3 regions of the Bacillus sp. JJ1521 genome follow, and region 1 is predicted to be linked to each of the others. Evidence: riboswitches for the same ligand, from Rfam matches in the RefSeq annotation. Region 1 holds a riboswitch; each other region holds the start of a gene.
The links. A riboswitch is a leader RNA that binds a small molecule or an ion and turns the genes downstream of it on or off. The one in region 1 is predicted to bind cyclic di-GMP.
Positions count from the first base shown of each region.

Region 2: it holds a riboswitch for cyclic di-GMP, as region 1 does, so the genes downstream of both, V7147_RS14190 (anti-repressor SinI family protein) here and V7147_RS10655 (sensor domain-containing diguanylate cyclase) in region 1, are expected to answer to the same signal.
Region 3: it holds a riboswitch for cyclic di-GMP, as region 1 does, so the genes downstream of both, V7147_RS17970 (hypothetical protein) here and V7147_RS10655 (sensor domain-containing diguanylate cyclase) in region 1, are expected to answer to the same signal.

Region 1 is NZ_JBALOX010000068.1:16,707-35,208, forward strand. It holds gene V7147_RS10645 (hypothetical protein) at 1-137, shown strand, start outside; gene V7147_RS10650 (YxcD family protein) at 125-412, shown strand; gene V7147_RS10655 (sensor domain-containing diguanylate cyclase) at 677-1,867, opposite strand; cyclic di-GMP riboswitch class I at 1,994-2,085, opposite strand; gene V7147_RS10660 (ABC transporter ATP-binding protein) at 2,355-3,464, shown strand; gene V7147_RS10665 (ABC transporter permease) at 3,454-4,272, shown strand; gene V7147_RS10670 (ABC transporter permease) at 4,262-5,065, shown strand; gene V7147_RS10675 (ABC transporter substrate-binding protein) at 5,062-6,135, shown strand; gene V7147_RS10680 (MMPL family transporter) at 6,177-8,285, opposite strand; gene V7147_RS10685 (TetR/AcrR family transcriptional regulator) at 8,401-8,976, opposite strand; gene V7147_RS10690 (amidohydrolase) at 9,255-10,442, opposite strand; gene V7147_RS10695 (MFS transporter) at 10,505-11,944, opposite strand; gene V7147_RS10700 (amino acid ABC transporter permease) at 12,067-12,795, opposite strand; gene V7147_RS10705 (amino acid ABC transporter permease) at 12,811-13,461, opposite strand; gene V7147_RS10710 (transporter substrate-binding domain-containing protein) at 13,534-14,340, opposite strand; gene V7147_RS10715 (amino acid ABC transporter ATP-binding protein) at 14,362-15,090, opposite strand; gene V7147_RS10720 (TetR/AcrR family transcriptional regulator) at 15,351-15,926, shown strand; gene V7147_RS10725 (serine hydrolase domain-containing protein) at 15,950-17,041, shown strand; gene V7147_RS10730 (DUF4179 domain-containing protein) at 18,013-18,502, opposite strand, start outside.
Region 2 is NZ_JBALOX010000096.1:4,797-9,367, forward strand. It holds gene V7147_RS14180 (DEAD/DEAH box helicase) at 1-1,659, shown strand, start outside; gene V7147_RS14185 (YqhG family protein) at 1,637-2,431, shown strand; cyclic di-GMP riboswitch class I at 2,810-2,899, shown strand; gene V7147_RS14190 (anti-repressor SinI family protein) at 2,935-3,075, shown strand; gene V7147_RS14195 (helix-turn-helix domain-containing protein) at 3,206-3,535, shown strand; gene V7147_RS14200 (metallophosphoesterase) at 3,584-4,558, opposite strand.
Region 3 is NZ_JBALOX010000140.1:1,794-6,364, reverse strand. It holds gene V7147_RS17980 (sensor histidine kinase) at 1-894, opposite strand, end outside; gene V7147_RS17975 (DUF5305 family protein) at 1,037-2,149, opposite strand; gene V7147_RS17970 (hypothetical protein) at 2,164-2,577, opposite strand; cyclic di-GMP riboswitch class II at 2,635-2,716, opposite strand; gene V7147_RS17965 (hypothetical protein) at 2,891-3,496, opposite strand; gene V7147_RS17960 (signal peptidase I) at 3,774-4,571, shown strand, end outside.

The DNA.
Region 1 (18,502 bases):
GAATGGGTATGCTTGGTTCGTTCTTAGGGTTAATGATTAACGTACTTGCTATTTATGTTCTAATTTCCATCATTCGCAAAATCTACGTAATGATAAAAGATCGAAAGAAAAATGAGGCGGATCCATGGCGACGCTAATTCTTTCCGAACAAGAAATCATTAATGCGGTCTGTGTCTATATCGGTTTGAAAAAGCAAGTAAAGCCAGAAGAAGTTGAAGTAGAACTTATGTATGACGATGATTACGGGTTCTCAGCAGAAGTATATGTGAACGATCGAAAACAGGTCCTCATCATGGCGAATTTAATTGAAGCGCTTCGTTTATGGTTAGGCGAATTTCTTAACAGAGACCCGTATGCAGGGATCAAGCTTGTGTTAGATGACGAAGAAGGCATTATTGCCCATATTAATTAGAAAAGCGCAAGGACCTCGAAAAGAGTAACATCGACTAACTACTGCTACGTCCTGTGGCAAGCGTCGATGTCAACACATCCTCGAAAATGCAATGCATTTTCTTCGTGCGATGATTATGCTGTCGAAGCCTTCCTTGTACTTTGCAAATCTGACAAGCATAAGAAAAGCCGGCGAGAAGGATGCCCTTTATCCTTCTTGACGGATTGGCTAGACCAGAGAGGGCCAGATAATGAGTAAAAGCTCATCCGTTCGGATGAGCTTTTTTTAATTCGCCAGGACGATGCGATTTTTTCCACTTTCTTTCGCAACATATAGTGCTTGGTCTGCCGCCTTCTTCAAGGAATCTACAGTCGTTCCATTATACGGATAGACACCAACACCTGTACTGATCGAAACCGTGATTTTTTCATCATCAATGATGAGTGGATGTTCATTATAATACTCTTTTAACGTAGCATAATTGTCCTTCACACACGTATCGATGTAGGTTTTAATGAGAATCATGAACTCATCACCCGCATACCGATAGCCTTCAGTCTTATCATTACATACCGTTTTTATCCCGTCCGCAAGTATCTTTAAATATAAATCACCAGCATCATGTCCAAAGCGGTCATTGACTTGCTTTAAATCATCAGAGTCAATCATCATAACAGTAATCTCTTTAGTATCCTCTTGAATTAATTTCGCTAAATCCTCATGGAATGCACGGTGATTTTTTAATCCGGTTAATTCGTCGGTACGGGACATCGTGTAAATTTTCGCATATAATCGAGCTGTTTCAATCGAGTTGATAACCTGTGCTCCAATCATTTGCAAAAGTTCCTCATGCTCCTTCCGATAAGCAAAGTCCTTAAAACATTGAGTCGAGATCACACCCTTTACCTGGTCATCAATCACAACCGGTACGAAAAGACAGGACCTCGTATCTTCGTCCCCTTCTCCCATTTTTGTATCAAATTCGATGTTTTGGTTTTGACTCTTAAGATGAACGATTTCACGTGTTTTAATAACCTTTGTTGTGTAATTCTCACCGAAATCGATCATACTTGGGGGAACCGGCTGGTCATTATCCATTATAAAAACTAATTGGATCTGTGGGTCACCTGGGTTATGCAAAGCAATATAAAATGCATCCGTTGGCATAACACGTGAAACCATCTCATATGACTTTTGAAGAAGAACGCTTTCATTTAAAGTTTTGCTGCAGATTTGGGCAAATTCATGTAGGATTCGGTAATGTTTGTTCATCCAATGCATGTTTTCCATTTGTTCGTTCATTTGTTGGAGCTGCGTTAAAAGGATGTTGGTAATCTCTTGTTCTTCTTGTTCCTGACATGTTTCATCAAAAAAGCTATGAATCTCGTCAGAAATCAAATTCTTTTCGGAACCAACTTTTTCGATTAGTTCACTTAGTTTTTTTAGTAGTTTCAGATTCTGGATGGTTTTCTCCATGTATAATCACTTCCACATTTTTTCTATCCAAGAGTCTAGTAAAATAGTAGCAACAGTGTGATAATTTGGTATAAAAAAAGACTAATCAAATACCGATTAATCTTCGTTCTTACGATACGAGTTATACTCGGCAACTGGCTGGCATGTCCGACTGGAAATTAGACTAAGCCCCTATAGTTTTGCGTCTTCATCTTTCAATGAATTTGCCTTTGCTTTATTTAATTAACTAATTAAAGATAGAGTATTTTAAATTGTACTATAATTATATTTCTATTTTTACTTTAGGTCAATGAAATTGACCTAAACTTTTTCTAAAAATGTGAATTTTTTCCTACGACCATTAGCCTAGTTTCTTTTTTCCAGTTATTGATTAAAGAGGACCATATATTTTTCGACCTTCATTAATATGAATATTATTGAAATTTTTGCCGATTCGTGTATAATTATGCCGGATTGCAGTAAATTTAATAGAAAGAAGGGGGTTGCTATGAACAGTATACCTATTATCCAATTTAATAATGTAACGAAACAATATGACAATGACCAACCTGTCCTGAACAATGTCAGCTTTGAAATTGAAAGAGGAAAATTTTATACCCTTCTTGGTCCTTCTGGATGTGGAAAAACAACGATATTGCGTTTGATTGCAGGATTTATCGAACCCTCAAATGGAGAGGTTTATTTTAATGGAAAAAAAGTAAATACCACACCTGCTAATAAACGTCAGGTTAATACGGTATTTCAGGATTATGCTTTATTTCCTCATCTTAATGTATATGAAAATGTTGCCTTTGGCTTACGTATAAAAAAAATGAAGCAATCAGAAATCGATAAAAAAGTGAAAGAAGCTTTAAGTTTCGTCAATCTTACTGGTTATGAGAACCGAGAAATTAAAGAAATGTCTGGCGGTCAGAGACAACGTGTTGCGATTGCTCGCGCGATTGTGAATGAGCCAGAGATTATTTTATTGGACGAACCCCTATCTGCGCTCGATTTAAAGCTTCGTACTGAAATGCAATATGAGCTACGTGACCTGCAGAAGCGCCTTGGCATTACCTTTATCTTTGTTACACACGACCAAGAGGAAGCTCTTGCGATGTCCGATGAAATTTTTGTACTTAATGAAGGAAGAATTCAACAAAGTGGTAGCCCGATTGACATTTACGATGAACCTATTAATCGCTTTGTGGCAGATTTTATTGGGGAATCCAATATCGTAAAAGGAAAAATGCATAAAGACTTTTTAGTTGAATTCGTTGGAAAAACATTTGATTGTGTCGACCAAGGCTTTTCAGACAATGAACCAGTTGAAATTGTCATCCGCCCAGAGGATTTAGAAATCACTTCCGTTGAAAAAGGACAACTTCAGGTCGTGGTAGATTCTCAGCTATTTAGAGGTGTTCACTATGAAATTTGTGGCTTTGATAAGGACGGTAATGAATGGCTAGTGCACTCTACGAAAAAAGCAAAAGTTGGCGATGAAATCGGACTTCACTTTGATCCTGAGGCGATTCATGTTATGCGTATTGGTGAGACAGAAGAAGAATATGATCGTCGTTTAGAAGCATATGTGGACGGGGAAAGCCATGGAAAATAAGCTTACTCGTAATATATATTTTATCCCTTATGCACTATGGATTCTTATATTTGTTATTGCACCGATTACGCTTGTCCTCTACTATTCGTTTTTTGATATTGAGGGCAATCTTTCATTCGTAAACTATAAAACATTTTTCACACCGATTTACTTAAAAATGACACTTAGCTCATTTTGGTATGCCTTTTTAATAACAGCTGTTTCTCTACTGATTGCATACCCTACAGCCTATTTACTCACAAGAACAAAGCATAAGCATCTTTGGCTGCTGTTAATTATCGCTCCATCATGGATCAATCTACTTTTAAAAGCCTATGCTTTTATCGGAATCTTTGGAGCCTACGGAACTGCCAATGCCATTCTTGAAGTGCTAGGGATCGGCTCAAGACAGCTATTATTTACAGACTTTAGTTTTGTGTTTGTATCGGTTTATATTTTTATTCCTTTTATGATTTTACCGATTTTCAATTCATTAAATGAGTTAAATCCCAGTGTATTGGATGCTTCTCGCGACCTGGGTGCATCTAAATGGACAACGTTCCGTCGTGTGATTTTTCCATTAACGATTCAAGGAGTAAAATCAGGCTGCCAGGTTGTATTCATTCCTGCTTTATCCTTATTCATGCTAACACGATTAATTGCAGGAAACAAAGTTATTACACTTGGAACTGCCATCGAACAACAATTTCTAGTCACACAGGATTGGGGCATGGGTTCAACCATTGCTGTCTTCCTCATTATTTTCATGGTTCTAATAATGGTGGCGACTGGAAACCGCAAGAAAAGAGGTGCTAAAAATGAGAGATAAACTTGCCATATCTTCAAAAGTATATCTATTTGTTATTTTCTTCATTTTATATGCACCGATTTTCTATTTAGTGTATTACTCCTTCAATAGCGGTGGCACGATGAATAATTTCGAGGACTTTACCTTGGATTGGTATAAGGAGTTATTAGGCGATACAAGATTACTAATCATTGTGTTAAACACATTTGTGATTGCATTGCTTTCGGCCCTTGTCTCAACAATTATTGGAGTGTTTGGTGCAATTGGGATTCACTCTGTAAAACAAAGACAAACTCAGAATACATTACTATCATTAAATAACGTTTTAATCGTTAGTCCAGACGTTATCATTGGTGCGTCTTTTCTAATTTTATTAACAATGGCTGGAATTAAACTAGGCTTTTATTCTGTATTACTTTCACATATTGCCTTCAGTATTCCCATTGTCGTTCTTATGGTATTGCCAAAATTAAAAGAAATGAGTCCGTCTTTAATTGATGCTGCAAAAGACCTTGGAGCAAGCCAGTGGCAGGTTCTATCAAAGGTCATTATTCCTTATATCACACCAGGGATATTCGCTGGATTTTTCATGGCACTTACGTATTCCTTTGATGATTTTGCCGTTACATTTTTCGTGACAGGTAATGGTTTCTCGACGCTTTCTGTTGAAATCTATTCCCTTGCACGCCGCGGAATCTCATTGAATATTAATGCATTATCAGCCTTATTATTCATCTTTACAATGCTACTTGTTGTCGGCTATTACTTTATCGCACAACGCGGTGGCACTCGTGGATTGGGGGTTCGAAAATGACGAAACTCATCCGTGCATTCATAGCTATCTTTCTTATCTCAGGTGGTCTGCTTTATCTTATTCACCATTTAAATTCGTCTCAGGGTCTCGCAAGTGGGAACACGTTGACGATCTATAATTGGGGAGATTATATTGATGAAGAATTAATTGACCGCTTTGAAGATGAAACCGGAATTAAGGTTATATACGAAACCTTTGACTCTAATGAAGCAATGATGACAAAAATCGAACAAGGTGGAACAACTTATGATATCGCAGTTCCATCTGAATATATGATTGATAAAATGCGCCAAGAGGACCTGCTCATCCCTCTTGACCATACAAAACTACCAAATTTAAAGAACATTGATGAGCGATTCCTGGATCTCCCATTTGATCCAGGGAATAAATATTCTGTTCCGTATTTCTGGGGAACGGTTGGGATCGTTTTTAACCCCACAATGCTCGATGGAAAAGAATTTACAAGCTGGAATGACCTTTGGGATCCTTCCTTAAAAAATGAAATTATCTTAGTCGACGGTGCCAGGGAAATCATCGGGATGGGGCTTAACACTCTTGGTTATTCGCTAAATGATACAAATCTTGCTCACTTAATAGAAGCAAAGGAAAAACTCATGACTCTTACTCCAAATGTCAAAGCCATTGTAGGTGACGAAGGAAAAGTCCTTATTCAAAATGGCGAAGCAGCCATTGGAATCGTTTGGTCTGGGGATGCTGCTGATATCATGTGGGAAAATGAAGATTTAGACTATGTGGTGCCAAGTGAAGGCTCGAACCTGTGGTTTGATAATATGGTGATTCCGAAGACCGCGAAAAACATCGATGGTGCTCATGAGTTCATTAACTTTATCTTGGATGCGGAAGTTGCAGCGCAAAACACAGAATATGTTAGCTACTCCACTCCGAACAAAGAAGCACTACAGTATATGCCTGAAGATATGGTGACTGATGAGCGATTCTATCCATCACCTGAGTTAACAGAGAGACTTGAGGTTTATGAAAATCTAGGGAAAATGAATCTTGCCGTCTATAACCAACTGTTCCTGGAATTTAAAATGGGACAAAACTAAATGAAGTCCTGCACACGTCACTGGTGCAGGACTTCTTATACTTACCTTTGTTTACTTACCTCTTTATCCTTTTCTAATAACACAATTAAACCCGGTAATAACACTCCACGAATCAGGAAGGTATCTAACAGAATCCCGACAGCTACTATAAAGCCAAAGACAAATAATAATTGGACGGGCTGTGTCATCAGAACAGCAAAGGTTGCAGCCAAGATGATACCTGCTGACGAGATAACTCCACCTGTTTTGGATACAGCGATTTGTACGGCTTCCTTAACAGAATGGCTTCTTCTCTCTTCCTGGTATCTGGAAATAAGCATAATATTATAATCGATGCCAAGTGCAACAAGGAACACGAATGCATACAATGGGACGCGATTGCTTATCGTATCGATATCAAAGAATAGGTTTGTTAGGAACATTCCTAATCCTAACGCCGCGAGGAAAGAAACCAATATAGTTCCCATCATATAAATTGGCATTTTAATTGACTTGGTAAGGACGATTAACATACCGAAAATTAAAATCGTTTCAAGTATGACAATCAAAATGACATCACGATTATTTGTTGAACGATCGTCCACTTTTGTCGCTGTTTCACCGGCAAAGTAAAGTTGTCCATCTAAACCAGCATTTGCTAAGATCGTGTCAGAGTTATTAATCAACTTCTCCATTGTATCCATGGTTTTGACATCATATGGTCCTTCTTCAAATGTTAAGCTAAAGTTTAATACCTTATTTTCATCTGCAGTCCCATTAATTCTTACATCACTCACAAGCTCCTGCTCTAATAGCTCATTTTGTAATGCATCCAGTTCTTCCTTCGTTACAGCCTCTTTTCCTTCATACAAGACCGTTGATGGTGCAAGATCACCCTTCGCAAATTTCTCCTCAATCAATTCATAGCCTTGCCTTGATGGCATGTCCTCTGGAAAAGACTTCATTGTATCAAATTCATATTTGAGATTGAACATGTTCGCTGCGGAGATTAGCAGGAAGATGGCCATTATCACAACGGATAGACCAGGCTTTTTGACAACCATTCTACCAATTTTGCTCCAAAGCGAATTGTTTTTTACTTTTTCATCCCCAACCTTCGGAACCTTTGGCCAGAAGGATTTTCTTCCGAATAGTGTAAATAAAGCCGGTACTAATGTAACTGAAGCAAGCATAATTACAACCATTGTAGTAGCAAAGGTTGGCGCAAAATTACTATAATCTCCAAGATCCGCAAAGAATAGTACTAGCATTGCTGCCAAAACAGTACCACCTGAGAAAAAGACCGGCATCCCTACCTCTTTCATGGCTACTCTCATGGCATCATATTTACTGTCATATCCCTTGAGCTCTTCACGAAAACGGGAGAAAACAAATAATGAATAGTCAATCACTGCCGCAAATAATAAAATCGACGCGATTGAAATGGTTTGGTTACTTAATTGTAATCCGGCCTTCCCTAATATACCGAGCATTTGCATGACAACTTCATACACAAAAACCGCAGCTAACAACGGTATTATTGCTAGTAGTGGTGAACGATAAATTACAATTAACAAAATCAAAATTAAGCCCACTGTTGAAAATATTAAAACAAGGTCTGCCCTTGAGAATAAATCAAGCGAATCCGTCGCAATCCCCGCAGGACCTGTCACATACAGAGTTAAATCTGTATTTTCCTCAACAACTTCAAGGATTCTATCCTTTGAATCCCTGATTTCCTTCGTTTCAAGTGACGCATCAAAGACCATTGGAAGCAAAGCTGTTGTTTGGTCTTCTGAGAAAAATCCAGCAGCAGCCTGTGGAGGTAACGATGCTAATGGAACAACCTGCTCCACCCCCGGAATCTTTGCTTCCTCGATATGATTGAATACATTAACAAGGTCTGCGTATTCCAATTGACCTTCTTTCGCTTGAAAAACTAAAATTCCTGGCGTTCCATCGCTATCCTTGAAATACTCATCTACCTTATTTTTTGCAAGTACAGATTTTGCATCCTCTGGTAGAGAATCAATCCTTGAAACCTCATAATCCTTTGCATTCGGCGCAAAAACGGCTAATACAATCGTAATGATCAACCAGGTCGCTAATGTAATCCACATTCCTTTTTTCGTGGTGACTTTATCTGTAATGGTTTGTAGCATCTGTTTCATAAATTTCCCAACCCCCAAGTGTGGTTTTTCAAAGTGACATGTCCGTCACTTTGAATCAAAAAAAATTGACACTGTTGTCACGATAATTATCTTTCATAAGTGACACCTGTGTCAATTAGGAATTTATAAAGATTCCATGACAAATCATTTTCTTAATCGACCCGACCCACACATCATGTGGAATGCCAAAGTGATTTGGAAGCGCGATTGATTGAAAAATGTATCCCAAAATTAGAGGTTCCGGTATGTTTGTGTTTAGTAAATTTTCATTCTTTCCCGCATGAATAAATCCCTGCATGTGTTGGTACATCTCAAGATGGTAGCTTTCAAGTTTCGCTATATTTTCTTTCACTTTTGCATTTATATGGACCGGAACACGTTTTCCAATTTCGATTAATTGATGAAGCTCTGGATTCTTAAACATGAGATTCAAAAGAAAGTCAAATTGGGCATGAAACCCTTCTATTAAGTTGATTTCCTTTAATTCATCAAGAAATTGTGCCATTTTAAAAAGCATATACTCCGTAATCAATTCTTCCTTGTTTTCAAAATATTTATAGATTGTCCCACGGGAAACTTGTAATTGATCTGCAACCAAACTAAACTGGAACCCTTCATAGTGATACACGAGAAGCAGCTCCTCAGTTGTTTGATAAAGTTCCTCAGTTGTAAATTTACGCTCACGTGCCATTTCTTCACCCCATACTCATTATAGAACAAGATTTTCAAAAAGAGAATGAGTTGACTTGGAATCGGCACTTCATCAGGATTTTAGGACTAGTACAGCTCCATTTTTATCCCACTCGACACTGCTCATTTTATTTAAACAAACGCTTGATTGAATTTGAAAACCGTTGATAAAATTGAAAAAACCCATTAAACAAACGTTTGTTTGAAAATGAGTTTTTCGAAAAATGGCCGATTAGTACAGATAAATGAACATAGAGAGAATGACCTGCTTCATCCTCCTTAATTTAACTCATAATATCCACAAACAACATGTCCCACTGCTTTTGCGGCGACAAGGAGTGCATCCTCATCGATATCAAATTTTGGATGATGATTGAAATACGGGTCCTTTTCTCCCTTTGGCGTACATGCAATGTAAAAGAAGCAAGAAGGGAATTTTTTTGCATAGTAAGCAAAATCTTCAGATGGTGCCATTGCTGGGAATTCCTTCACTTCTTTAATGTCATTGTCGTTGGCATTCATTAAATACTCTGCAACTTTTTCAGTTATTTCAGGGTCATTATATAGTGGAGGATAATCATTTTCGTATGTGAGTTCACATGTTACTCCAAATTCCTCTTCGATACCTTTTACAACCCGTTTAACTTCATGTTCAATCTTTTCCCTTGTTTCATCAGACATATAGCGAATATCTCCTTCAAGCTCTACGCTATCCTTGATGACATTAAACGTTCCTTTTCCATCGAATGAACCAATCGTAATCACACCGTTTTCAAAAGGGCTTAAACGACGGCTAATAACTGTTTGAACAGCTGTAACAAAATGAGCTCCAGCCACAATGGCATCATTCGCCAGATGAGGTGATGAACCATGTCCGCCTCTACCTTGAATTTTTAATTTCATATAGGCTCTACCGTTGAAAGAATACCCTGCATGGTACCCTACCAGTCCTGCCGGACCTAGTGGTAGTAGATGGATTCCGAAAACATTATCTAAATCATCAAGAATCCCAGATTCTACAATACTTTTTGCCCCGCCTGGCGGAACTTCTTCTGCATGTTGGTGAATAATTTTTATCGTGCCCGGAATTTCGTCTTTTAATTGAATTAGGCAATCTGCTAGTACTAACAAGTATGCTGTATGACCATCATGACCACATGCATGCATGACACCTTCATTTTTTGATTTAAATTCCACATCCGCTTCTTCAACAATGGGAAGTGCATCAAAATCCGCACGCAGTCCAATGTTTTTACCAGACTTTCCACCTTTTATCGTTACGACTATTCCATAGCCATTTCCAACATTAGATTGAATCTCTACATCTTTACCTTCATAAAAATCAAGAATGTATTGAGCGGTTTTTTCTTCTTTAAATGAAAGCTCTGGGTTTTCATGTAAATGTCTGCGAATTTCAATGATTTCATCCTTACGCGATTCTAACATTTCCATTAATTGATCTCTCATCATGCAGTACTCCTTTTCTATGTATGAAAACACCAAAATCATGGATGTCCTCAGCTATAAAGTTATTCTATCACAGGCTCTTTAGTTGTTAGTTTAGATGTACGATTCGGTTCGACTGCTTTGTCTGTTTTGCCTGCATCTTTTGGAACCATGAACATAATCGATAAAATCGATAAAATACCGAAGATTACATTGACAATGATCCCCACTGATGCCGCCCATTCAAGATTGCCAGTCGCTGCTATTGCCGCGTAGGCTGCTGTTGAAATTGCAACCCCGAATGCACTACCTAGTGAACTTGCCATTTTATAAACACCAGCCGCTTCGCCAACTTTACCAGCGGGTGCATTGGAAACAGATGTATCTGTTGATGGAGTTGCATAAATACCTAGTCCAAGACCAAATAATGCAAATCCAACGAACACAACAATTGTATAAGTAAGGCCCGGTAAGAATGTTAAGCCCATTATCCCTACTCCAATCGTCGTAATGGCAGCGCCCCAAATCATTGGCTTTTTTGCGCCAACTTTTTGTAGAATTTTTTCACCGACACGAATCATTGCGAGTACAGTTACTAAATAACCTAGTGACAACATTCCTGATTGGAATGAGCTAAAACCTCGCCCAACCTGTACATACGTATTCGCTACAACTAATGTACCTGCAATGGCATTCAGTAAAAAGTTAGAAACGGTGGCACCCGTATATGGTGCATTTTTAAATACGGCAAAGTCAATAAGAACGACATCTTTACTCTTCTCTACTTTAATAAATACTAATAGACCGATAATTGTTACAGCTATAAGACCAATTGAAATCCAGCTTGCCCATCCTAATTCTGATCCATATGTAATAAATATATTCAAAGCAATCATTGTAACGATAAAAATAGCTAATCCTGTGTAATCAAATTTAAAACGACCTGAGGATGGTTGTTTACTTTCTGGTGTATCTTTCAATAAAAACATACCAGCGATTGCAAAGATTATTGAAAAGATGAAAATCCATCTCCATCCTAATGATGTGGCAATTGCACCACCGGCAAATGAAGCAACTCCTGAGCCTCCCCATGAACCGATCGACCAAAAACTTAATGCTCGTTGGCGTTCTGCACCCTCGAAATATTCCTTCATTAATGCAATGGTTGAAGGCATAATACATGCAGCTGAAATACCAATAATTACACGTCCAATAATGAGCAATGCAGCTCCTTGAGTTATGACTAGACAAAGTGAACCAATAATACTTAAAACAAATCCAATATTGGCAATCTTTTTACGCCCTATTTTATCTGCAAGACCACCGGCAGCAACGATAAACATTCCTGAGAATAAAGCCGATAAGCTTATGGCAATATTCAGGGTCCCAAGTGAAATTCCTAAATCTTTTTGTACGGCAGGTACTACATTCACCATTGCTTGTGCAAACAGCCAGAATGTAATAACTCCGAACACAATGCCAATAATCATTTTATTTGTACCTTTATAACCTGTTTCCATGATAATTAACCTCCTTTGATACTATAATGCCCGTACTTAATGACTTAATTTTGTCCGAAATATGAAAAAAAATTCGTCAAAAATAAAAGAGCCAGTATCCAATGGATACTGGCCCCTTCACACTATTAGGATATGCCTCCTGAAACAGCTTCTTTGTTATTTAGTTGCTTTCTGCGCGAATTTCCTTTTCTCTGATCTGTGTCAAGACGTTTTTCTAACGCCCTTGAAAGAAGCGATAATGCGTAATTGACCACAAAATACATAAGTGCTACTAAAATATATATCGGAATGATATAGCTATCACCATTTGGACCAGCATATATACCTTGGGCATTATGTAATAATTCCGGTAATGCAATAATGACTGCGAGTGAAGTATCTTTTAGTAGGGCAATAAATTGACTAACTAATGGTGGGATCATTCTTTTTAATGCTTGGGGAAGAATAATATGCCACATTGTTTGCACATAGTTTAGGCCAGAAGACCGTGCAGCCTCAATTTGTCCCTTATTAATGGAATTTAATCCACTTCTGACAATTTCTGAAATCATCGCAGATTCAAACACAGTTAGTCCGACTATGGCAGCTGTCATAACACTCATTTTAATTCCTATTTGCGGAAGTCCAAAATAAGTGATAAAGATAATTAATATTAATGGCAAATTACGTAATGCCTCAATAATAACAGCAACAATTTTTGAAAAGATCACTATTTTTGCGTACCTTAATATTCCGAGTACACTACCTATAATAAAGCTTAAAACAATCGCAATAATAGCAACCTCTAACGTAACTAGAAAACCTTCCATTAAATATTTGATATTATGTGCAGAGTATGCTCCTATAAAATCCATTGTCTATCCCCCCTTTTAGTAGCTCCTTGCCAATCTTCGTTCAAGATGATTGACAAATAAGCTTAATGGGATGGTTAGTACTAAAAAAAACATTCCAACAAATATATACGTATCGAAAATTTGAAAGTTTTTTTGAGCAATAATATCACCGTAATACATTAATTCTCCACCGGCAACTACAGTCAAAATCGATGTGTTTTTTACAAGGTTAATAAATTGATTGCCGATTGGTGGAATCACAATTTTTACAGCCTGAGGTAAAATAATCAATCTCATCGTCTGAAGATAGGTAAGCCCTGAGGAACGAGCTGCCTCCATCTGACCTTTATCAACAGATTGAATTCCAGCTCTAACCGCTTCAGCAATAAAGGAAGCGGTATAGATTGAAAGTCCAATCGTTCCCGCAACAAAACCACTTAAATCTAAGTATTTACTTAATCCAAAGTAAAAGAAAAATATGATGATAATGAGCGGAATGTTTCGAATGAACTCAACAAAGCATGCGCCAAAAAAGTTTAAGATTTTGAACGGTGCTATCCTCATCACAGCAACAATTACTCCTAATACAAAGCTACCCATTAGTCCGATAACACTAATCTTTATCGTATTAAAAAAACCTTGCATAAATACATCAAAATTAGTTGTTAATATAGAGAAGTCTAGCATTTTCACCATCCTTTGTGTTTGACATGTTATGATTCAAGAGGGATGAGTAAAGTTTACTCATCCCTACTTTCATTATTCTTTTATCCATTTAGATTTAATGGTATCGTATTCGCCACTATCTTTTATTTTCTTTAGGAATTCATTTACATAGTCAGTGAATTCCTCATCCCCCTTGATGATGGCAATACCATATGGTTCTTCTGTAAATGTTCCACCCACCACTTCATAGTTGTCATCTTGTGCAGCCATTCCATATAGAATGGAGTTATCTGTTGTAAGTGCGTCACCTTTACCAGCTTTTAATGCCGTGAATGCTTCTGCATAGTTTTCAAATTCTAGCAATTCAATGTCTGGTGCTGCTTCTTTAACATTAGGACCAGATGTTGCCCCTTTTACTACTAGTACCTTCGAACCCTTCCCTAGATCTTCAACACTTTGGATGTCGCTTCCTTTTTTCACAAGTAACGATTGACCAGCATCAAAATAAACATCTGAGAAATTTACTTCCTTTTTGCGCTCCTCTGTAATTGTCATTGTTGCGATGATTGCATCAATATCTCCATTTTGGAGTTTTGGAATACGCGTTTTCGAAGTAATTTCTACCAACTCGACCTTATTTTCATCACCTAAAATTTCTTTTGCAAGTGCCTTTGCAATATCAACATCAAACCCTGTCACCTCACCACTTGCTGGATCCTTATAACCAAATAAATTCGTATCGTATTTAACACCTACAACGAATTTATCCCTGTCTTTAATTTTTTCTAATGTGCTCGTACTTTCATCACCTGAAGATTTGCTTGTTCCACACGCTGCTAGTAAAGCTGCAATTAATGTAAATACAACGCCTAAAAACAGAATTTTCTTTACATTTTTCATATGATTATCCCCCTATATATTTTAATGATTTAATACCCTTCGTAAAAAATCCTGTGCCCGCTCTGCCTGAGGACGAGCAAAAAACTCTGCAGGCTTTCCTTCCTCTACAATTTTTCCTTCGTCCATAAAAACGACCCGATTTGCTACTTCTCGAGCAAACCCCATTTCATGGGTTACTACCACCATTGTCATGCCATCATTAGCTAAAGATTTCATAACATCTAGCACTTCCCCAATCATTTCAGGGTCTAGTGCTGAGGTAGGTTCATCAAAAAGCATTACGTTTGGCTTCATCGCAAGTCCTCTTGCAATTGCCACCCTTTGTTGCTGTCCACCTGATAATTGTGATGGATAAGAATTTGCCTTTTCCGGTATACCTACCTTCTCCAAATAATACATGGCTGTTTCCTCTGCCTTTTTCTTGTCTTCACCAAGTACTTGCATAGGTGCCAATGTAATGTTTTGTAAGACTGTTTTATGAGGATAAAGATTAAAATGCTGAAACACCATTCCAATATTTCGACGCAATTCATTAATATTCGTTTTTTTATCATTCACTTTAATGCCGTTGACCTCTAGTTCACCATCTGTAATCATCTCTAGACGATTTATACAGCGTAGCATGGTACTTTTACCTGAACCGGATGGTCCAATAACAACAACTACTTCCCCTTGCTCTACTTCCAGGCTAATATCCTTTAAAACATGGAAATTTCCGAAGTGCTTGTTAACATGACGAAATGATATCAATCCAACTCCCCCCAATATGTATGTCCATTACAAGGTATGAAACAAATTGATAATTTATACAGATTTTTCAACTATTTCGATAATTCTACTTTGAAACAAATTTAGTAACTCCTCTTTTTTACTAAACCAGTACAACGCATATTTCAACATGAGTTATCCCGTATCCAATAATTGGAGAAAAAACTATTTACAAATGATGGAATATTGTATAACATATGATACATAACATATGTTATATAAAAATTTTAGGAGTAATTTTCATGCCACCAAGAACAAAATTTACAAAGGAAGCGATCATTGGCGCGGCCTTTGACATTGCAAAGACAGAAGGTATTGACAATGTTACAGTTCGAAAAATTGCTGATAAATTAGGAAGCTCCATTGCACCCATCTATGTGAATTTTACAGATGTAGAGGAATTAAAACAGGATGTTTTACTAAAGCTCCACAATATTGCTCAGCAAATGCTAAAGACACAATACAGTTCCGACCCTTTTCTAAATATAGGTATTGCTAGCCTAAAGTTTGCCAAAGAATACAGCGTCCTTTTTAATGACCTCATTTTGAACAGCAATCGTTACTTGAATCATGTTCAGCCCTCAAGAACGAATATTCTTGAAAATATGAAGCAATCATCTTCATTAAGCAGCTTTTCGGATGATGAACTAGGGGAAATTTTGTTTAAAATGCAAATTTTTCAATTTGGTCTTTCCGTCATGGCTGTGAATGGTATGCTCCCAGAGCAATTTGATGAAGAAATGATGATTCAAATGTTAGAAAGTGCTGGTAAGGATGTCATAACTGCTGCGCATTTGCGTAAAAAGGAAAAAGAATAAAGGAAAAAATGGGAGATGAGGAAATGGATAAGGTACAAATGGAAATTGAGCAATTTTTTAAGAAAAAAGCAGAGAAAGACTTAAAAGTTCAAAATGCGTATTTACGGGTATATTCGGAGAAGCACGGGATTGATTTCAATTTGACTGCAGGTGATGAAGCTATCCATGCTGAGCAGCCGTTTTATATCGCAAGTATTAGCAAACTTTTTACATCTGTACTGTTTGGACAATTAGTCGAACAGGGCTTCTGTTCATATGAGGACAAAATTTCACGGTACTTAGACTCAGATCTGCTAAATAATCTGCATATTTACAAGGAGAAGGATTATACAAACGAAATTAAAATCAAGCATTTGTTAAATAATACTTCAGGCTTAAATGATTTCGTAGAGGATAAGCCATTAAAGGGAAAGTCCATACCTGACCTGCTCGTTGATGAACCAAATCGAACATGGACTCCGCTTGAAGTAATCAAATGGACGAAAGAGAATATGAAAAATCATTTCCCTCCTGGAGAAGGGTTCCATTATTCCGATACGGGATATCATCTATTAGGACTCATTATTGAAAATATCACAGGGTTGTCCTTCCATGAAATGCTTAGAAAGAATATTTTTGAACCCTTAGAGATGAATCACTCCCATTTTTCCCGCACTGAACCATTAGAAAAGAGTCCATACGAAGTAGCGAAGTTTTATATCCGTAATACTGACATGACGAAAAAAGAGAGCCTGAGCATTTTGTATGCTGGCGGCGGTATCGTATCAACTACTAGTGACTTGTTAAAGTTCATGAAAGCATTAGTCAATGGTCAGCTTTTACAGAAAGAAACTATTGAAACAATGAAAAACAACTGGGGCAAGTTCTTTTTAGGAATTGACTATGGTTATGGATTAATGATTATTAAAACGGTTCCAGTGTTAATGCCAGCCAAATACAACTCCTGGGGAAATGCCGGTTCCACAGGCTCATTTATGTTCTACCATCCTGCAACCGAAGCTTATTTCATCGGCACCCTTAACCAATTTGGATATGGTCAAAAAGGGATTCGGTTAATGCTCCAAATAGCGGATAAGCTCCTTAAAACGACAAAGAAAGCTGAGGCATTATCGTAAAGGGCTCCGATTTCGGGTGCTTTGTTGTTAAAATACACAAGAATTGACGTATGAATTGGCATACGTTCTTTTCTTTATTTATCAAGGTTTCAACCAAATTCTATTAACTTTGATAGCAATGGCTATCTTTATTAAGATGGGCAATAAGTATTGTACAATTAAAAATGAGAGTCAGAACTTCTGTCATGTGCTACCTTTTTAAGCACCAACTTTATTGTTCTTAATAAGTTGATCGATAAAAAGGTGCAGATTTCTGCATCTAGGATCAAAAGGGTTCACACCTATCGGTTGGGGGATCAGTTTAAGTTTAAGCACCCGAGCTGATAATTAGACGGAAAAAATTCCGCTTAATTAGTAATTCTTTTTAATAGAGGCTGAAATAGACGGAGAGATTCCGCCTATTGACTGGAAAAGTTCGAAATTGGGTGATTTTGCTATGAATAGTCGGAAAATCTTTCCCCTTATTTTCCCTGAAACAAGCTCCATTCTACATTTAACCGTAAAACCTCCGTTAATTTTACTTTTGCTGATTACTCGATCAAAGACATGGAGTGAGTCTTAACTCAAAATTCCAAAAGACCTCATTTTGATGCATTACGTTTAAACCTTATCATAAGTATGCATCTAATAATGAAAACCATCCTAATCTTCAATGAAAACAGATTCAAATGCCTAATACTAGGACATTACCATAGTTTAAGCAAGCTTTTCACGAATCTTACGGACTAGTACAGCGCACTTTTCACCACACTTGAATCAACCTAATTGATTTAAACAAACGTTTGATTGAATTTGCAAACACTTGATATTACAAAGAAAACCCATTGAACAAACGTTTGTTTGAAAATGGGTTTTCTGGAAAATGGTCGATTAGTACAGATTGATTTTAAAAAATATTTAGATTCGTTTTTTCAACCATTTTTTTCGATAAATTAATCGGAATCTAGACCAGGAATGGTAAATATCATTTTTTAGTTAACTTTTAAATCAATTGTTTGATTGTATTCTTTTACATAGTGCATACCCTTAATTATGAGGAACTCCGGTTTATTATTTGTTTCAAATAATAATGTACGCTCTTTCATTTCGTCTTTTGGTTCTTTATGGTTAATCGTTGTTTTTAACGAAATAATCTCATTTTGCACCTCAATGGACACCTCATCAAGCAACACACTATTCTCAGTGGTAATCGTTATCTCAACCCCCTTTTCGGTAATTGAAACGTCCTTAATCCAAATATGCTTATTGTGCGCTAGATGAATAGGTTTGTCACTTACATCTTCAAGAGATATCTTTTCCTCAAGCTGTTGATATCCTACAAAATCTTTCATAATTAATTGTAAAGTTTTTAACTGCTTAGGTAATGTATCATACTGAATATCAAATTTTGTTCCATTTAAAGTAGTACTTACACCACTGCCTAGTACTGGCACGGACGTTCCATTTGCAACTAATTCGATA
Region 2 (4,571 bases), on a different contig from region 1:
CAAGGTGACTTTTTGCAAAGAATTGACGAAGACGGTCCTTGGGCGAACTGGGAGTTATATAAACTTGCATATGAAGTGGAAAAACACCAGTCGATACCTGAATTCGAAGGTCTTCAGGCACCTAAGCATTTACCACAGTTAACACCACTTCCCCATCAACTTGAAGTTGCAAAGCAAGTGGTTGAAAAAATGAATGGAAAAGCCATTTTAGCGGATGAGGTTGGGCTCGGAAAAACAATTGAGGCAGGTCTAATTTTAAAAGAATATATGATTCGTGGACTTGTAAAAAAAGTGCTGATTCTTGTCCCAGCATCCCTTGTATCCCAATGGGCTTCAGAATTAAATCAAAAGTTTTATATTCCTGCAGTCCAGCAGAAAAAGAGCTATATGTGGGAGCAATATGATGTCATTGTTTCTTCTATTGATACAGCAAAAAGAAGTCCACATCGGGAAATTGTATATGAGCAGGATTACGATTTAATCATCATTGACGAGGCTCACAAGCTAAAAAACAATAAAACAAAAAACTATGAATTTGTTCAAAACTTGAAAAAGAAGTTTTGTTTACTATTAACAGCAACCCCGATTCAAAACCGAATTGATGAGATTTTTAATCTTGTATCATTGCTGAAACCTGGACATTTAGGGAATCAGGAAAATTTTGAGGAATCATTCGGAAAAAAGAGCCGCTCTATCGATGATCATGAGCATTTGAAGGAACTGGTCAATAAAGTAATGATTCGGAATCGTCGTGATGATACGGGAATAGAGTGGACAAAACGGAAAGTTGAGGCCGTACCAATTGAGTTTTCAGAGACTGAACAAGAGCTATATAATGCGATTTCTGCTTATCGGTCTAGCTTTTCAGGCTTTGCTTCAAGTATGTTCTCGATTCTGACCTTACAAAGAGAGGCTTGCAGTAGTCGTGAGGCCGTCTATTTTACATTGAAGAAGATGCTCGAGAAAAAGAATGAGGATGGCAGTGCTGCCGCCCCTACAGATATGGTATTGGGACTCATGAAAAAGGTTGAACAGGTAACGCAAAACTCAAAGGCAGAAAAAGCAGTTGAATTAATTAAGCAAATTGATGATAAAGTGATTATTTTTACGGAGTATCGTGCAACCCAAATGTATTTACAATGGTTCCTCCAGCAAAACGGAATTTCATCGGTTCCTTTTAGAGGCGGATTCAAGCGCGGGAAAAAGGATTGGATGAGAGAATTGTTTAAAGGGAAGTTCCAGGTGTTAATTGCAACTGAAGCCGGTGGAGAAGGAATTAACCTGCAATTTTGTAATCATATTATCAACTATGACCTCCCTTGGAATCCGATGAGACTCGAGCAGCGCATTGGGCGTATTCATCGTCTTGGTCAGGAAAAAGATGTTCATATTTATAATTTTGCAACCAAGAATACGGTTGAAGAGCATATTTTGAAGCTGTTATATGAAAAAATTAATCTGTTTGAGCGTGTCATTGGGCAGTTGGATGATATTTTAACAAGGCTCGATCTTGGTAATATTGAAGATCATATTCAGGACATCATGCTTCGTTCTCGGAGCGAGGGTGAAATGAAAATTAAGATGGAGAATTTAACTTCGATTATTAGTTTTGAAGAACAAAATGGTGGTGAGCAGCGTGCAGCAACAGGAAATCGTTAATTTTCTAGAGAAATATTTTATATCAAATCATTGTGAAATTCTTGAACGACATTCCGGGCATATGACAGTCCAATTGACAATTGATTTAGATAAGCAACTCATGAATCGCCCCTTTTATTGGACATATGTTGAAAAAACCGGTGGAGAACCGAATCCAATGAAGCTAACGTTAATTACAGACCGGGACCAAACACCCGAAAATGTAAAGGGTGACTTCATCCACTTTGGCGCCCCCCGTTTGCATCAAATTTTTGAATCAACAAAAAAACTAGCAAGCTACATTCGATTGTATCAGCAAACACCACCTGGAACCCAAGGAAACACACCACTTTACCCATGGATCGGGTTAAACGTGAAGGTTTCCTATAAAAGTGACCGTAAGCGTGATGTATTAATGTCACTCGGCTTGCAGCTTATTAACGGAATCATTGTTGAGGATTTTCAGGAGAAGATTGAAAAACTGCCACTTACTCCGAAAATACCAGATCTAACGTATACGATGTCCCCGTTGGTTAAGCCACAAAGTGGTATCAATCGACTTCAGCAATATGTGAGAGGTTTTGTGGAAACACAGGATCACGCATGGGCAGATGAAGCAAGACAGCGTTGGAATGAGGACTTAGCCCTGTTAGATGCTTTTTACGAGGGAATCGACGAAAAACCAGAAAGCTATGAAATTGAAAAAGAAGCACTAAGGGATCAGTACGAACCAAAAGTTCTTGTCGAAATCATCAATGGCGGATTGTTTTATCTTTGTCAAAATGCGATGTAATATAGCCTATCCTCATATTTGGGGGTAGGTTACATTTTTTTGGGGTGTTTTTTAAATAAATCGTTCGACAAATACCTTACATTTAATTGGAAAATTTACAAAAAGCCACATCGAAACGTCGTTATGTATTAACCCACCTCTTCTCATAGTTAACAAATCCTAGGTCCTTCTCCCTATCCTTCGAGTCTATTCTACATAAATAGGAAAAAGTGGGCATTTTTCGATGCATTGGACAAGTAATTGTTTGTGTTTTGTGAATATTTTGTAATCGACAGTTTTTTACAGAAATATTATTATCCATGTTTTATACTTCTAAATGTAATACAAAGGTTCTATACATATATGGACTATCGGTTTAGGTCGGTCAGCTGAGGTTCGAACAGAAAAAGGCAAACCTATTGAAAAATAGGGACGCAAAGTCACAGGTCTAAGGTTGGAGATTCCAATTACGACGGCTGGGTTGCCTGGAATACTAATTGTATTTTGGGAGGGTATTGGAAAGTATGATTAAAGTAGAAAACGAAACACTCGATCAAGAATGGGTAGATCTAATTTTAGAAGCACTAGATATGGGAATTAGTGTGAATGAAATCAAAGCATTCTTTGCAGAAAAAGCTGACGGGCTTGACTCATTGATTGGATAAAGAACAGTGAAACCCGCTCCTACTCCTAGAAAAACGTAGTTTCTCGCAAAATATTTGAATAATTCGTTCGTCATACAAAACAAACCTCTTCATTTTATGTTATAATCATAAATGGAGGAAGGTGGATTTTATGATTGGTCAACGTATCAAACAATACCGATTGCAAAGAAAATTATCCTTATCTGAATGCGCTGAAAGAGCTGGGGTTGCAAAATCATATTTAAGTTCCATCGAACGCAACCTTCAATCAAATCCTTCTATTCAATTTTTAGAGAAAATTTCCGCGGTCCTTGGGGTATCAGTAAATACTCTACTCCACGACGAGGATCACGAAGTTCAAATAGAAGATCTTGATTCTGATTGGGCACAACTTGTACAAGAAGCAATGAAATCCGGAGTTTCAAAGGATGAATTTAGGGCATTCTTAGAATTTAACAAATGGAAAAATACCAACAAATAAAAAAGCGCTTCAGGAGGGTGAAAAGGTTTCATCTCTTGAAGGGCTTTTTTATTTCCCTTTTAATGTTAATAGATTAATTTCCGGTGTATTAAATAAACGAAATTTCAAAAATGGTAAAGCATCACTGCTCCCTAATCCAGTACTAACATATTGCTTAGTTCCCTGATACTCCCACAGCCCTTTTACCCGATCCTGCGGTGGAAAAAGGCCATTCCTTCTGTACCATGGATCCGGGATGAAAATAGCCCCAATTATAGGGATACGTAATTGCCCCCCATGATAATGACCAGCGATAATGAGATCAAAATCACGCCACTTGGTTTCAGGGTCATTCTGAATAAAATTAATTCTTGGATCTGGTACAGGATAATGATTTAATGCGATTACGATGTCCTTATCCACTATTGTTTTATATGTTTCTTGTAATGTTGACCATTGATCCCGTATATAATCCACATACCAGGGTTCAAACTGATAACTAGGATATATAACTCCAGCCATCTTTTGTTCCGGGTTTTTGGTAATTGATAATTCAAAGTTAACGAAATGGACAGCATCTCCACCCATTTCAATCTTTGCACTGGTTTCTAATAAATAAACACCTCTTGCCTCCATCCCTTGAATAAATTTACCTTTTTGTAATTCTCCCTCAAACTGGTAACTATTAGGATCGGTATTTCCTGGGACAAACCAAGCATTCTCCTTATTTTTAATCCCTTCCAGTAGTTGATAAAAGCCGTCTACATTTTCACTTTCCGGATGATCCAGCATATCCCCAGTAAAAACAATTGCGTCATAATCCAATCCATTGATTTTGTTCACTAATTTGCTTTGGGAAGAACCAAATTCTTTTTCATGAAGATCACTAATTTGCAGAATCCGAAAGTTTTCTATGGAGTTTGGTAGGTCTTTCATAAAGATGTCTTGCTCAACAACTATAAATCGACGATTATCCCAAACGATAAATACTATGGTTATTAAAGTAATTAGGAACAATCCGATAATTACTCTTTTTTTCCTCAAGGTAGTACCTCCA
Region 3 (4,571 bases), on a different contig from region 1:
CATCATTTGATCCATATGTTTCTTCTCAAGCATTATTTCGCTTAATTCAGCTAAGTATTCAAATGGGCGATTTAATAGAAAGGTATTTTTCTCGTCATTTTCATGGGAGACCTTTACTCCTATAACCCCAACATTGTTGGCGCTTCTAATGATTTTCATTAGAAATGAATCATTGTTAATCTTGTGAGTAAACGTCTTTCTTTTCATTCGAATCTGGTTCCAATTTCCTTTTAGATAACTTTCTAATTGGTGATTATTAGTCAAATTTTCAATAAAGCTATTCTTTTGATTATGATCCGTAATCCAAAAGAATACTTCATCACTTTGTGTACATTTTTTTATAGCTAAAGTTACTTCTTCCACTAACTTATTTATACTCTTCTTAGAATTAAAATTCTCCATAAGATGGTAAAGTGACATTACATGTTCTATGGTTTGTTTATATTTTTGATTCATATCCGTCAAATTTCTATTTACATTTACCAGTTCTAACTGCTGGTTGTTTAGCAAAACCTTTTTAGCATATAACTCCTTCGTTAGATCTGAAAATAGTTTTACCAGCAATGTTGTAAGTAAACAAACTAGATAAAAATTAGATTTTTCCTGCAATAGCAAAACAATATCAATTTGAAAAAGTTGATAGGTAATTAATGTTGTGCTTCCTAGGTAGAAGGTTAAGGCTCCCCAGCAAAAATATGTTGTATGAAAGCTTGCAGCTACTAATACTGGGTTAAGAGCATACCATATAAAGGGACTTGAAATACCTCCCGTGGGAAATAGCAATAAAGTTAATCCAAGGAGTTCAGCTAGCACTGTCCACTTCAGTATTGTATTATTTTCAAAATACTTCCTTTGTATATCTGTTATTATCCAAGCAGCAACACATAGAGACAAAACCACACCAACTTTAAAGTAAAAGGGTGATTGTGGCCCTAGTAAATATAAGATAGATGTCAGGGAAAGCGAAATAAATCGAAAAACAAATACAAGATTCACTATGCTGGTAGGACCCTTTTTTAAGAATTGATAGAATATATTAACCACTAGCATACTTTTTATCACTACCTGCTATTTTTTCAGTATCCGAAACTCTATTGACCTTATCGGTTTCATAGGTATATAAATAATCCCCATCAACAATAAAATATAAAGAAATATCTCCTTTTTCATCTCTATTTGAAAAAATAGGGAGCTCCTTTTCATCGGAAATTTTTATTATTGACTTGAAAGAATCCAACACGAAAATTGATTTTTGGGTTAGATTTATTTTTTGTAAAACTGGAATAATTCTATTTGCATATCGTTTATTGATTATGTCCAGTTCAGACGTTTCATTTAAGATAGAGTTTGCTTTTAAATTTTTCCTACTATAAACCAATACTAATAATAAGAGAATTGAAAATAAGGTGCTACTTATACGTACAAAACTTAAAGTGAAAGCTTTGCCAAATATTTTTATAAAATTAGGAGCTACCTCTGAGGAAGTCACTGTAAGCATTGATGTAAAGTTTTTTTCACTAGCCAGCTGGATTTCTTCATATGAATATTGAAATACTAGCCTATCCTGCAACTGAAAATCCTCCTCGATTTCGACACCATTAATCGTCCCCTGAATATTAGGCAATACTTCAAGTGTATACTGACCTGGTACAATTCCTGTTTCTTCTTCTACTTGCTTTATAAATGCTTTAACCTGTTCAAGATCAATCTTATATGTATGATCAACTACTAATATATCTGTACCTCTCTCTTCAAATGCTTGTTTTTGTTCTAATGGGAATTTCCTCTCCCAAATATCACCTGCATTAATCAGCAATTGAACTTCATGTGTTCCCATTGCAGTAACTTGTCCTTCGGAATATATTGTTGATTTTAAATGAAAGGGAATTGCTGCCGTAATCTTTTTAAAGAATGTTTCTCCCACATCAACTGTCCCGCCGTTTGGATAAAGGATGTTTGGTGTAATCTCAGCCTTATAGTCAAAACCTGTCTCAATTTGTGCAAGATTGTCATTAATCTGGACAGTAGTTGTTGCCGGCTGCAAAAAAGAATAGATTGTAAATACGACAGATACGACCAGCAAAATTATGATAACCATGGATAGTTTGTTTTTATATCTCTTTAGCTTAATTGAAAAACCTTCTATCATTTTTAACACCTCTCTCATGTTTCACCAATTCGTTCGGGTATTGTTGATTTAATTTCAGCTCTTCCACCATCCCAGTGGATGTTTAGCTTTATCGTTCCTCCAATTCGATCCTCTAGATTACCAGGTATAACAAACTCTTTAACTCCTCCTGGTCGTATTTGATAAGAATCAATTTCAGCTGCTTCAATTATCGCTTGGTCTGGATTATCTAGTAATTCAATACTCACTATTTTTATGGAACTTTCTGTCCTATTTATGACTGTAAATCTATTATCTTTTCCATAAGTTACAGAAATAGGCGCATTTTCTTCAGTGGCAATTGATAATATTGCCTCATTCGAGATTTCAGATCTTGAAAAACTATTCGTTTGAATTAGAAGTAATGATATCGACAAAAATACTATCAAAAAAGAAAAGATTAGCTTCAAATATTCTCCCTCCCGACTTAATAAAAATGGCCTAATTAAATTGAACAACTTGTCCAAATTTAATCAGGCCGGTTGCACCAATAACTCCATACGCCCAAGGTGCCCAGATACAGGACGTATTTCACAGTTTCCATTACATAATCCATTTTACATAGTCTATTATAACTATTGTTTTCTGAAAATTTTGTTATATTATGGCATTCGTTTGTTTCTATTTTTGTAAATATTTGTAACCTTTTCTCGAAAGAAATATTAAAAGTAAAAAAAAGGAAGAATAATGGCGGACCATTTATTCTTCCTTTATCCTATCTACTTATTTTGCTTCAGTTTCTACAATGATAGATCCAAGTACTTCTTCTTGTGAAACTTTAGCGCCGCTAGGGATATTGATTTTCACTGCGACACTTCTAACATTCTGTAAACCAGAACGAACTTCTGGGCCTACATTTTCAAATACTAGAGATTTGCCTTGTTTCCCCCAAGTAGGCTCAGGAGATGCTGCTCTTGGGTTGTGTGATGTACCAAATGTAACATATTGTGCTAGGTCGCCTGTAGCGCGAACTGTTACATTCACTGTTTCAGCGGATTTGTTTCTAATTGTAAATACATGGTTCCATTGGTATTCACTATTAGGCTGAAGACCGTGGAATTGTGCTTCGCCAGTTCCACCATTAATTCCTTTACCAAATTGAAAGAAAAGTTCGCCATCCTTCATGACAGTTGTGTCATCTTTTGCCCCAGTTTTATTTTCCCATGACCAAGGTGCGTCTTTTTGGAGTGTTACTAGTGCAGTATCCGTATTAACAATTTTCAATTCTGCAGCATTTGTTACAGTTGCCTTGTTGTAAGACATTGCCGCCATCACACTCGAGATGGCTAGTAGGAACACTACCATTAATAATCCTTTTTTCATTTTCATTTTAAATTCCTCCCTTTATTTTTCCGGCTTTGTTAGCCTTCGTTATAATCCTAGTATAGAAGGTTCTACTCTTCCTTTCGTCACTCTCAAGTGTGCAATTTCCATATCATTCGTCTACTTTTGCAATCTACTTTTTACTAGTATCTTGGTCACTTTTTAGCACCCTATCATTCTACTTTCTGTAATAAAAGGTATACTTTTGTACCAGTTGAATTCTACTTTGGAAGGCTTATTCTACTTTGAATTTACAATAAAATAAATTGTGAGGAGGAATTCTATGAAATTATTTTCCAAGGTTATCAATGTACTATTAGTTTCAGTTGTTTTATGTACCTTACTTGCTGCAGTTGGTTCAGCTATCACAAAAGAGCCTGTCCTTCTAACAGTCATCCGATCAAATAGCATGTACCCTGTTTGGGAACGAGGCGACATGGTGATAGTTGAAAACCTCAATATAGAAGACAACATAAGTGAAGGGGATATTGTCTTTTTCAAAGCTGAAAAAGGAAGTCTCGCTCCAAAAGGTTGGATTGCCCATCGAGTAATAGGCGGGAATACAGAAGAAGGTTTCATTACCAAAGGTGATGCAAATAAATTTTCTGACCAAGAAGCAGATGATACTGGTCCTATTGAAAGGGAATGGATTGCCGCAAGAGCAGTGGAAATTGGTGACAATCCAATAGTTATCGATAAAATAGGCTTCTTATCCTTATGGATGGAAAAATATCAAGGCAATCCTTTGCTTTTACCAGGCTTTGCATTAATTCTTGGTATTATTATTGCAGTTGGGGAATTGAAGCCTGGACCAAAACGTAAAAAGAAAGGTAAAGGAATGGAGCTACAGCTCATCTATTTTATAGGGGGATTATCGATTTCTATTATTGTAGGTGGCACAATGATATCTTCCGGACATACCTTAAATCAAGTTTATGAAGTATCTGAACAAAGTCAGGGAGTAATGACGGGCAGTGATGTTGGTATACTTAAGGTTGGTGACTCCGTATCTCGCCCGTTATCAGAAATAAAGAATGAGGGAATCTTTCCTTTAATAGGAGTTATAACTACCAATGACAAA